DNA from 3 places in the Pseudoalteromonas sp. S1650 genome. Region 2 is predicted to be linked to each of the others. Evidence: predicted binding sites of a transcription regulator. Region 2 holds the regulator's gene; each other region holds the start of a gene.
The links. The regulator sigma-54, encoded in region 2, starts transcription at its own class of promoters, with help from an activator protein. The targets are predictions, from matches to a motif close to GTTGGCACGNNNNTNGNNT.

Region 1 (3,282 bases), on a different contig from region 2:
GTTTTGAATGGGATGGTAAAGACAATGATGGCAATGTGCTACCTGAAGGTGAATATGACATCAGTGCTGAAGGCTTTGTAAATGGAGACTACAGCAGTATGCCAATGGCGACCTTTAAGAATATTGAAAGTGTCAATATTAATGGCGCAAGCGGCATTATCGTAAATACAAAAGAGGGTGCGGTTAGGCTAACTGATATAGCTGAAATCGCATAAGTAAAAAAGGTTTGGGTTAGCTTAGGCTAAGAGATAGGTTAGAGGTGAGTTATGAGCTTCAATATTGCATTAACAGGCTTAGCAGCCGCGCAAAAAGATTTAGACGTTACCGCAAATAACATTGCTAACGTTAATACTACGGGCTTTAAAGAGTCTCGTGCAGAGTTCGCTGATGTATACGCATCATCAGTATTTAGTTCTGGTAAAACAAAAAATGGTGACGGTGTAAGAACGACAATGGTGGCACAGCAATTCCACCAAGGCTCGTTATCTTTCACAAATAACTCTCTTGACTTAGCGATCACTGGTGAAGGTTATTTCGCAATGGCGAATGACTTAGGCGCGCAAGACTTCACATATACTCGTGCAGGTGCGTTTAAATTAAACCAGGATAACTTCATTGTTGATGCAAGCGGTAACTACTTACAAGGTTTCCCTGTTGATGAAGCAACCGGTGATACCACTTCTGTTAGCTTAAGTACATCTTCGGCGTTACAAATTCCTGATGCATCAGGTTCACCACGTGCAACCACGAATGTTTATTCATCATTTAACCTTGATTCACGTGCCTCTGCGCCAACAGTGACACCGTTTGACCCTGAAGCAAGTGCTACATATAACAGTTCAACATCAACAACTGTGTATGATTCATTAGGTGAGCCACATATTTTACAGTTCTTTTTTGTGAAAACAGACTCAGCGACAACAGGTAATGAAAATGAATGGGAAGTGTATGCAACACTTGATGAAAAACCATTTGATGCAAGTGGTGTAGAGCAAACAACAACGCCTTATACACCACTAACTACATTCCAATTTGATTCAAGTGGTTTACCACTTAACACGGATGGTGTTGCAAATACTGATGCATCATTTAACCCGTTAACTTTACCAAATGGCGAAGGCGCTGCGACAGGTTTATCTGACTTACTATCTAATGGTGCTAGTTTCCCTGATGATGTAACGATGAACTGGCGTGATGAAGCGGCAACAGCGAATAAAGTACCTACTCAATATGCTAGTAACTTTGAAGTAAAAGCACTTGAACAAGATGGTGCGACTGTAGGTCGTCTATCAGGTATCGATATCGGTTCTGACGGTAAAATTGTTGCGTCATACAGTAATGGTGACACTTCATTCTTAGGTCAAGTTGCGATGGTACGCTTTTCGAACTCACAGGGTTTACAACAAGTGGGTGATACTTCTTGGAAGAAGAGTTTAACGTCAGGTGAGCCTATTGCTGGCGAACCGGGTTCAGGTACCTTGGGTTCAATTAACTCATCTGCGCTTGAACAATCAAACGTTAATCTAACTAACGAACTTGTTGACTTGATTAGTGCGCAGCGTAACTTCCAAGCAAATTCACGTGCGCTTGAGGTTAACTCAACACTACAGCAAAACATTCTACAGATCCGTTAATTTTAACGGCTCTAAGCTTAATCCGACACGAAGGCTGCTCCCTCTATTGGCAGCCTTTTTTCATTCTAATTATTCATTTCTCTCTTCTATTTTAGCGTCAATTTTACTTTGGCACTTTTATTGCATTTCTTAGTTATCGTATTTTTAGTGAGTCAATGTTATGGACAAAATGGTCTACATTGCCATGTCGGGTGCTAAGCAAAGTTTGCGAGGTCTTGAACTCAAGGCCAACAACCTTGCTAATGCTAACACCACTGGCTTTAAAGCTGATTTTGCACAAGCTCGCTCTATGCAAGCCTTCGGTGAAGGTCTGCCATCTAGGGTGTTTGCAATGCAAGAACGCCCAGGATCTAACATGCAATCAGGTGGTTATGTAGAAACTGGCCGTGAGCTTGATATTGCTATGAGTGACCGTGGTTGGTTGAGTGTACAAGATGCATCAGGCAATGAGGCGTACACCAAAACAGGCACATTAAACATTACTCCAGATGGTGCGTTGATCACCAGCCATGGCCGTCAAGTAATTGGCGAAGGTGGTCCAATCATTCTGCCGTTACCTATCGAGAAAGTTGAGTTTAGTGAAGATGGTGCCATTCAGGTTCGCCCGCAAGGTGCACCAGCTAACTTTTTAGAAGTGGTTGATCGCTTAAAAGTGATTGAGGCTGATAACACTCAGCTTGAAAAAGGTAATGACGGTTTATTTCGACCAAAAGAAGACATGCTGATCAATGACCTGTGTGGTTTTTGTGATATTTCGCCAAATGTGAAAGTACTATCGGGAACGCTTGAAATGTCAAACGTAAACCCGGTGCATGAAATGGTCGACATGATCAGCAATCAACGCCAATTTGAATTACAAGTTAAATTGATGAAAACAGCCGAAGAGCTCGATGAGCGTCAAGATCAGCTGTTACGCATTGTTTAAGATGACTGAGAGGGTAGAGTTATGAATCCTGCATTATGGATCAGTAAAACCGGGCTTGACGCCCAGCAAACCGATATTTCGGTGATCTCAAATAATCTCGCGAATGCCAGCACGGTCGGTTACAAAAAAAGCCGCGCCGTATTTGAAGATTTACTATATCAAAACATCAACCAACCAGGTGGCCGTTCGTCACAAGACACTGAAATGCCATCAGGCTTAATGCTTGGTGCGGGTGCCAAAGTGGTTGCCAACCAAAAGAACTTTTCACAAGGTAACATGCTTACCACTGAAAATTCATTGGACTGGATGATTTCAGGACCAGGTTTTTTTGAAGTGCAATTACCAGATGGCAACATTGCCTATTCGCGTAACGGTCAATTCACCACTGACGAAGATGGCCGCATTGTAACTTCTGGTGCTGGTTTTCCATTACAGCCTGAAATGAACGTTCCAGACGATGCGCAATCAATTACTGTTTCACAAGACGGTGAAGTGTCAGTGCGTATTTCAGGGCAAGCAGACAACGTGGTCATTGGTCAGCTAACGATTAGTGATTTTATTAATCCATCGGGTCTTGAGCCTATGGGACAAAACTTATACACAGAAACCGCTGTAAGTGGCGCACCTGTGCAAGGTAACCCAGGTATTGATGGTTTAGGTACGGTGGTTCAAGGATCTCTTGAAACCTCTAACGTGAATGTAACTGAAGAGCTTGTTAACTTG
Region 2 (3,282 bases):
CTTGCTGCTCTTTCGGTAAGTTACGTACGTCGATACTGACGGCAATTTTGTCATAATTATCAGAAACACTTCGCACGAGCGAAGGCAGTAGGTTGACAGGAATATTATCAACACAGTAGTAGCCTAAGTCTTCAAGAACTCGTAAAGCGACCGATTTCCCCGAGCCTGAGCGACCGCTGATAATTATTAATTCCATTTATGCCTCTGATGCAATTACTTGAAATAGTTGCTGATCGCTTGTAGCACTTCGCAACTGTTTACAAAAATCTTTATCTTTAAGTCTATCAGCAATTGTTGACAAGGTCTTCAAGTGCAACTGGCAATCGCCATCTGGTACGATGAGTGCCACAAAAATATCAACGGGACGATTGTCTATCGCATCAAAATTGATGGGAGATTCACTGACAATAATAAATGCATGAGGTTCATCAGCACCACTCATTCGACCGTGGGGAATAGCTATTCCTCGGCCGATACCTGTACTACCTAACTTTTCCCTGTTCAGAAAAGCATCTAGGATATCTTGTTGAGATAAATGAGGAAACTGCTGGTGAGCTAACTCGCTAATATACTCAAGAATTCTTTTTTTGCTATTAAAAAGGACCGCAGCTTTGCTGCAGTCCTGATTAGTAAGTGAACTAAGTTTCATAATTTAATGTCGAGCTAATTTCTCTTTATGCTTAATGACTTGGCGATCAAGTTTATCGATCAATGAGTCAATTGCTGCGTACATATCTTGATGTTCTGTAGAAGCGAACAACTCGCCTCCGTTTACATGTAAAGTTGCTTCTGCTTTTTGGCTTAATTTTTCTACATCTAAAATGACATGAACATTATTAATATGATCAAAATGCCTTTCTAGTTTTGCGAACTTAGTGTTTACATAGTCTCTTAATGAATCAGTGACTTCTACGTGACGACCAGTTAAATTTAGTTGCATAAGCATTTTCCTTCTATGTAAAACGTCTAAATCAGACTTTTACGCTGATTAGACGGAGGTATTGCTAGAGACTCACGATATTTTGCAATTGTACGTCTAGCTACTTTAATTCCTTGCTCAGCCAATATATCTGCAATTTTGCTATCACTCAATGGTTTAACCGAGTTTTCTGCAGCAACTAACTTCTTGATTAAAGCGCGAATTGCTGTAGAAGAACACTCACCACCATTTTCGGTGCTGACATGGCTTGAGAAGAAATATTTCAACTCAAAAATTCCCCTTGGGGTATGCATATATTTTTGTGTTGTAACCCGAGAAATCGTCGATTCATGCATTTCGACCATTTCAGCGACATCGTTTAGCACCATTGGCTTCATTGCTTCTGGGCCATGTTCAAAGAAAGCTTGCTGTTGTTGCACGATACAGTTGGTCACTTTTAGTAAAGTATCGTTACGGCTCTCTAAGCTCTTAATAAACCACTTTGCTTCTTGTAAGTGAGAACGAATAAATTGGCTGTCGCTACTTGATTTAACAGAGCGAGACATCGCTGCATATTGGCTATTCACTCTAATTTTTGGCATACAATCTGGGTTTAACTCGACTACCCAGCGGCCTTTCACTTTTTTCACTGATACATCGGGTATGACGTACTCAGATTCTTCGCGTACTATGCTATCCGCAGGCTTAGGATTTAAGCTGTGAATGAGCGTCATCACTTCTTTAAGCTCGTTTTCTTTAAGCTTAGTCTTTTTCATTAAAGTGCGATAGTCGCGACTTGCTAATAATTCGATATGCTCAGATAAAACCATTTTAGTTTCAGCTAAATATGGCGTATTGGCATCGAATTGACGAAGTTGTATACACAGGCACTCTTGTAAACTTCGCGCGCCGATACCAACTGGATCGAATAACTGTATTCTTTTTAAGACAGCTTCAACTTCATCGAGTTCGATTTCTTCTTCATCATTATTTTGATTAAAGCTTTCGACAATATCTTCGCAGCTAACCGTTAAAATACCTGAGTCATCGATAGCTTCAACGATGGCAACGGCAATCGCTTCATCGGTAGGACTAAATGGTGTGAGCTGTAGTTGCCACATTAAATATTCTTGCAGTGTTTCTGTTGAAGCACCTTGGTAAATAGACTCGTCTTCAGGCATTGGCCCAGACGATGTTGATGGGGCGGCACTCATGTACTCATCCCACGTAACATCCATAGCTAAGTCATCGCTAACCGTATCCTTACTCAGAGCATCACTGCTTTCTTGCTCGAATTCGCTAGGTGCTTCGTCGGCAGACGCGCTGACTTGTACATCGTCAGACTCCGCTTTTTGCTCATTCTTACCGATGCTTTCTTCGTTGTAATCCGCTTCTTCCACTTCAAGCAGAGGATTACTATCAAGCGCTTCTTGAATTTCTTGCTGGAGATCCAATGTACTGAGCTGCAACAAGCGAATGGCTTGTTGCAGTTGTGGAGTCATTGTAAGTTGCTGGCCCATGCGCAGCTGTAATGATTGCCTCATGTATCCCTAACAATCCTTTTTAAGTTATCGGTAACGGTGAAGACACTGTTATCGATTTATTGTCATTGTATAAGTCTAGCAGATGCTCTAGTCGGTGGCGTAATGGTTACAGCCTGAATTGCTCGCCTAGATAAACATCACGTACAGTTTGGTCAGCTAATACGTGCTCAGGTGTCCCTGATGCAATTAGCTCCCCATGAGAAACAATGTAGGCTTTTTCACAAACATCAAGGGTTTCTCGAACATTATGGTCAGTAATAAGTACACCAATACCACGATTTTTTAGGTGCTCAATAATTTTCTTTATATCTAACACCGAAATAGGATCAACACCAGCAAAAGGCTCATCTAAAAGGATAAATTTAGGATTAGCGGCTAATGCACGTGCAATTTCAACGCGGCGTCGTTCACCACCTGACAGTGCCATACCTTGGCTATCGCGAATATGTTGAATGCTAAATTCATCTAATAAGTTGTTAAGCGTCTCTTCGCGCGTTGTTTTGTTAAGATCTTTGCGGGTCTCTAATATGGCCATCAAGTTTTGGTAAACTGTTAATTTTCGAAAAATAGACGACTCTTGTGGTAGATAACCAATACCTAAGCGCGCACGGCTGTGCATTGGCAAAAGCGTGATATCGTTATCATCGATGCTTATTTTTCCTTTGTCGCTTGGTACGAGGCCTACAATCATATAGAAGGTCGTTGTTTTACCTGCACCATTTGGCCCTAACAAGCCAACAATACTGCCCGCTTCAACTTCAAGACCGACATTTTTAACCACTTGGCGGCCTTTGTAGCTTTTAGCTAAAAGCTCTGCTT
Region 3 (3,282 bases), on a different contig from region 2:
TTGTGGGGCTTTTTTATTTGAAAAAACGCTTTACCTAAACTTAACTTGAGGTTTTATCTTGGTGGCAGTTTAAAAATAAAAAGGAAAACTACCATGTATTTAGAACACGTAAACCTTGTTGTTAGTAATGTTGATGCCATGCTGCACTTTTATAAAGCTGCATTCCCGCACTGGCGTGTGCGTAGTAAAGGCGATAGCAAATGGTCGGGCAAACCGCGCAAGTGGCTGCACTTTGGTGATGATTACCAATATCTTGCATTAAGCGATAACGGTGAAGCTGAAAACCGTGATTTAGCCGGCCACCAAGTAGGCCTTGCTCATTTTGCCTATGTGACAAACGATATTAATGCCATAGTTGAACGCCTGGTTTCGGCTGGTTATGAAGTTGATAAACACGGCCCAGAAAACCCTTACCGTAAAAATGTATACTTCATCGACCCCGCAGGGTTTGAAGTTGAGTTTGTAGAGTATTTCAGTGATATCCCGAGTGAGAGGAATAATGACCAGTGAAGCTTTAAGTCATAAGCTGTAAGTTTTAAGTTGAACAGTGTTGTTTGTGGGTCAGGCATAGGTTGATGGAATGGCGTTGTATGCAAGACGCGCCAAGCAAGCGTGACGCCTACGGTGTAGGGTCGCTTTAACGCCGAACAGCTTTACTTTATTCACGGCTAAAGCCGTTCCCACGTTTGATGTAGGCGTGAAATTTATTTCGCGCGCATTCTTGTAGGTCGTGCTTTAGCGCGTCATTGATGAAACGTATGTAATATCTTGTCGCCATAAATGACGACTTACATTGCATAACCGCACCTCACAACTTTACTGCACCTTATTCATCTCTTTCCAACTGGCTTTTAGGCTGTTGGCGAAGCTGATGAACTTTTCTTTCATGGTGCGTTTAACTGAAATCTCGACTGAGCCTAGCCATACATTACCTTCAATAGTGATGGTTGGGCCTTGGCCTTTGTTTAAGGCAACTGATTTATTCTCTACACTACCAATCACGCTAAATAATTTAGATACCACATTTACATGTTCTGGCACGTAGATTTCATCGTTACCTAAAATACAGTTCACGTAAATGGTGACGTGCTGATGTTGGAAAATTGCTTCGCTAAAGTCGAGTTCAATTGAACCTAAGCAGTTTGTTAGGTGAATTTCTTTTGGTACTACCCATTGGCCGCTGCGCTCATTTGAGCCCAGAATACTGCGTAGCTGCAGGCTTTCGTTGTCGCTGCTGTGGCTGTAGTGAGGTTTAAATTGCGCATGCTTTTGCGACTTGTAGTCAATATCCGCTTTCAGATCTAAATCAGCAACAAGCTCAACCAGTACTTCGTTGCTGGTAGCTTCCATTGCCTGATCTAGGCGGCGTTCAAATGCTTCGGCTGAAATAACAGCATGACTGTAGTTATAAATGAGTTGATCAATGACTTCTTCTCTTACTTGATCGATTGGGCGGTCTTCAAGTTTAACGGCCATGGTAGTTCCCTGTTGTGATTTTAAAGGTGATTCTTTAGTTATTAATTACAAAGCAAAGCTTAGGCCAGATTTTATTTCTATATAAATCATGAGGTTGTCTTTTTAGACGAATAAGCAATTTCGTTAAATTAACCACAGATTAATAAAATCAGCAACTAAATGGTTATTTTTGCAACATTGTGAACATCTTACCGAGCAGCTTGTAAATCTTTACCGAAATGAATATAAATCACCGCTGAATAGGTATTTAACTTGCTGAAATTTAAGGGGTAAATAGTTGGCATCATAGTCGCATTACTTAAACTGTCTTTAATCAAAAGGAGAAAGATTATGAACACTTTTAACAAATCTATGATTGCGGCTTTAGTAATTGGTGCAACTAGCATGTCAGCTCAGGCAAGCAGCTGGGAAAATGAAAGTAAAGATGCTTGGATTGATGGTAAGGCGGAAACTGTGCTTCTTATGAACACAAACCTTAACAACTTTGACATCAACACTGATGTAACGAATGGCAAGGTTGTACTTACAGGTAAAGTTGATAGCGAATTAGATAAAGAGCTTGCTGAAGAGTTAGTTCTTAGCCTAGACGGTGTTAGCTCTGTTGATAACAAACTAACGGTTGTTAAAAACATGAAAGCTAAGCACATGAAATCAGACAAAGCTGATTCTGCAGAAAGCGACTTAACCGATGCAAAAATCAGTACTGTAATCACCACACGTTATTTATTTAACTCAGAAGTAGGTGGTACAGATATCGATGTTGATACCGACAACGGTGTAGTAACACTAAAAGGTACTGTTGAGTCTGATGCAGAAAAGCAATTAGCGGTAAGCATTGCTGAAAACGCTGAAGATGTTCGCAAAGTAATCGATGAATTAACGATTGTTGCTGAATAATAGCAAGCCCTATATAGCCCAGCTTTGGCTGGGCTTATCTTTTTCAAGGAGTGAGTCATGGATTTAATACGTATTATTTTATCGGTTTTAATTCCACCTCTCGGCGTATTTTTACAGGTAGGTTTAGGTGCGCAGTTCTGGATTAATATTCTTTTAACTCTATTAGGGTATATTCCAGGTTTGATTCATGCTGTGTATATCATCGCTAAGCGATAATCACCGCATTAATCTACAAGGATGGGTAATGGAGCACAGCAAGGAAGGGCTGTAGGAGTAACGGACGATAAAGCGCAAGGAGTTTACAGTATGGATAATGTAACTAAGCACAAAGGACAACAAGGAAGTAACAAGGCGTTATGGAGTAGCGCACAATGGCAACGCTTTATGGATAAGGTGAATGGAGATGACAGCAAGGATTAAGCTTAGGCTTGGAGCCCAAACGGATGAAGCTAGCGTAAGGAGGAGACTATATGGAACAAGTACAAACGCAATCAAAACAAGGATTGACCAATAATGGAGTTGCTTTATGGAACAAGCAACAGTGGCACGAATTTATGGAACACGCGAAAGCGGTTGCGCCACGATTAACAGGGAAGGCTGACGATAAAAACCCGATGTCATCTTCAGGTGACATCGGGTTTTTAACTACTTCAGCAATTTATCTTTATAACTTAAATTGATTTACTGTCTTATTGAGAGACTCTGCTAACTCATTCAAATCACGTGCTTCATCCGCCAATTCATGGGCATGATCTGCAGTGCTATTCACTAAGTGATTAATCGCTGCCAAGCTATTGTTAATATCTTCTGCAACCACAGTTTGCTGCTCTGTCGAAGTCGCAATTTGATGACTTTGATCTTGTACATTTGTCACAGATTGCGCGATATCTTGCAATGCTTGCAATACAA

Region 1: a site for sigma-54 is predicted at 1,742-1,760, ahead of CWB80_RS21370 (flagellar basal body rod protein FlgF). Genes of this name have one in related genera too.
Region 3: a site for sigma-54 is predicted at 1,753-1,771, ahead of CWB80_RS09220 (BON domain-containing protein). Genes of this name have one in related genera too.

What each region holds. Positions count from the first base shown of each region.
Region 1 is NZ_PNDF01000109.1:8,751-12,032, forward strand. It holds gene CWB80_RS21360 (flagellar hook assembly protein FlgD) at 1-215, shown strand, start outside; gene flgE (flagellar hook protein FlgE) at 267-1,634, shown strand; gene CWB80_RS21370 (flagellar basal body rod protein FlgF) at 1,795-2,559, shown strand; gene flgG (flagellar basal-body rod protein FlgG) at 2,581-3,282, shown strand, end outside.
Region 2 is NZ_PNDF01000115.1:14,327-17,608, reverse strand. It holds gene rapZ (RNase adapter RapZ) at 1-196, opposite strand, end outside; gene ptsN (PTS IIA-like nitrogen regulatory protein PtsN) at 197-649, opposite strand; gene hpf (ribosome hibernation promoting factor) at 653-940, opposite strand; gene CWB80_RS21600 (RNA polymerase factor sigma-54) at 967-2,463, opposite strand; gene lptB (LPS export ABC transporter ATP-binding protein) at 2,570-3,282, opposite strand, start outside.
Region 3 is NZ_PNDF01000023.1:318,517-321,798, reverse strand. It holds gene CWB80_RS09230 (VOC family protein) at 94-510, shown strand; gene CWB80_RS09225 (LiaF domain-containing protein) at 817-1,476, opposite strand; gene CWB80_RS09220 (BON domain-containing protein) at 1,807-2,373, shown strand; gene CWB80_RS09215 (YqaE/Pmp3 family membrane protein) at 2,431-2,589, shown strand; gene CWB80_RS09210 (hypothetical protein) at 2,611-2,793, shown strand; gene CWB80_RS09205 (hypothetical protein) at 2,844-3,053, shown strand; gene CWB80_RS09200 (methyl-accepting chemotaxis protein) at 3,038-3,282, opposite strand, start outside.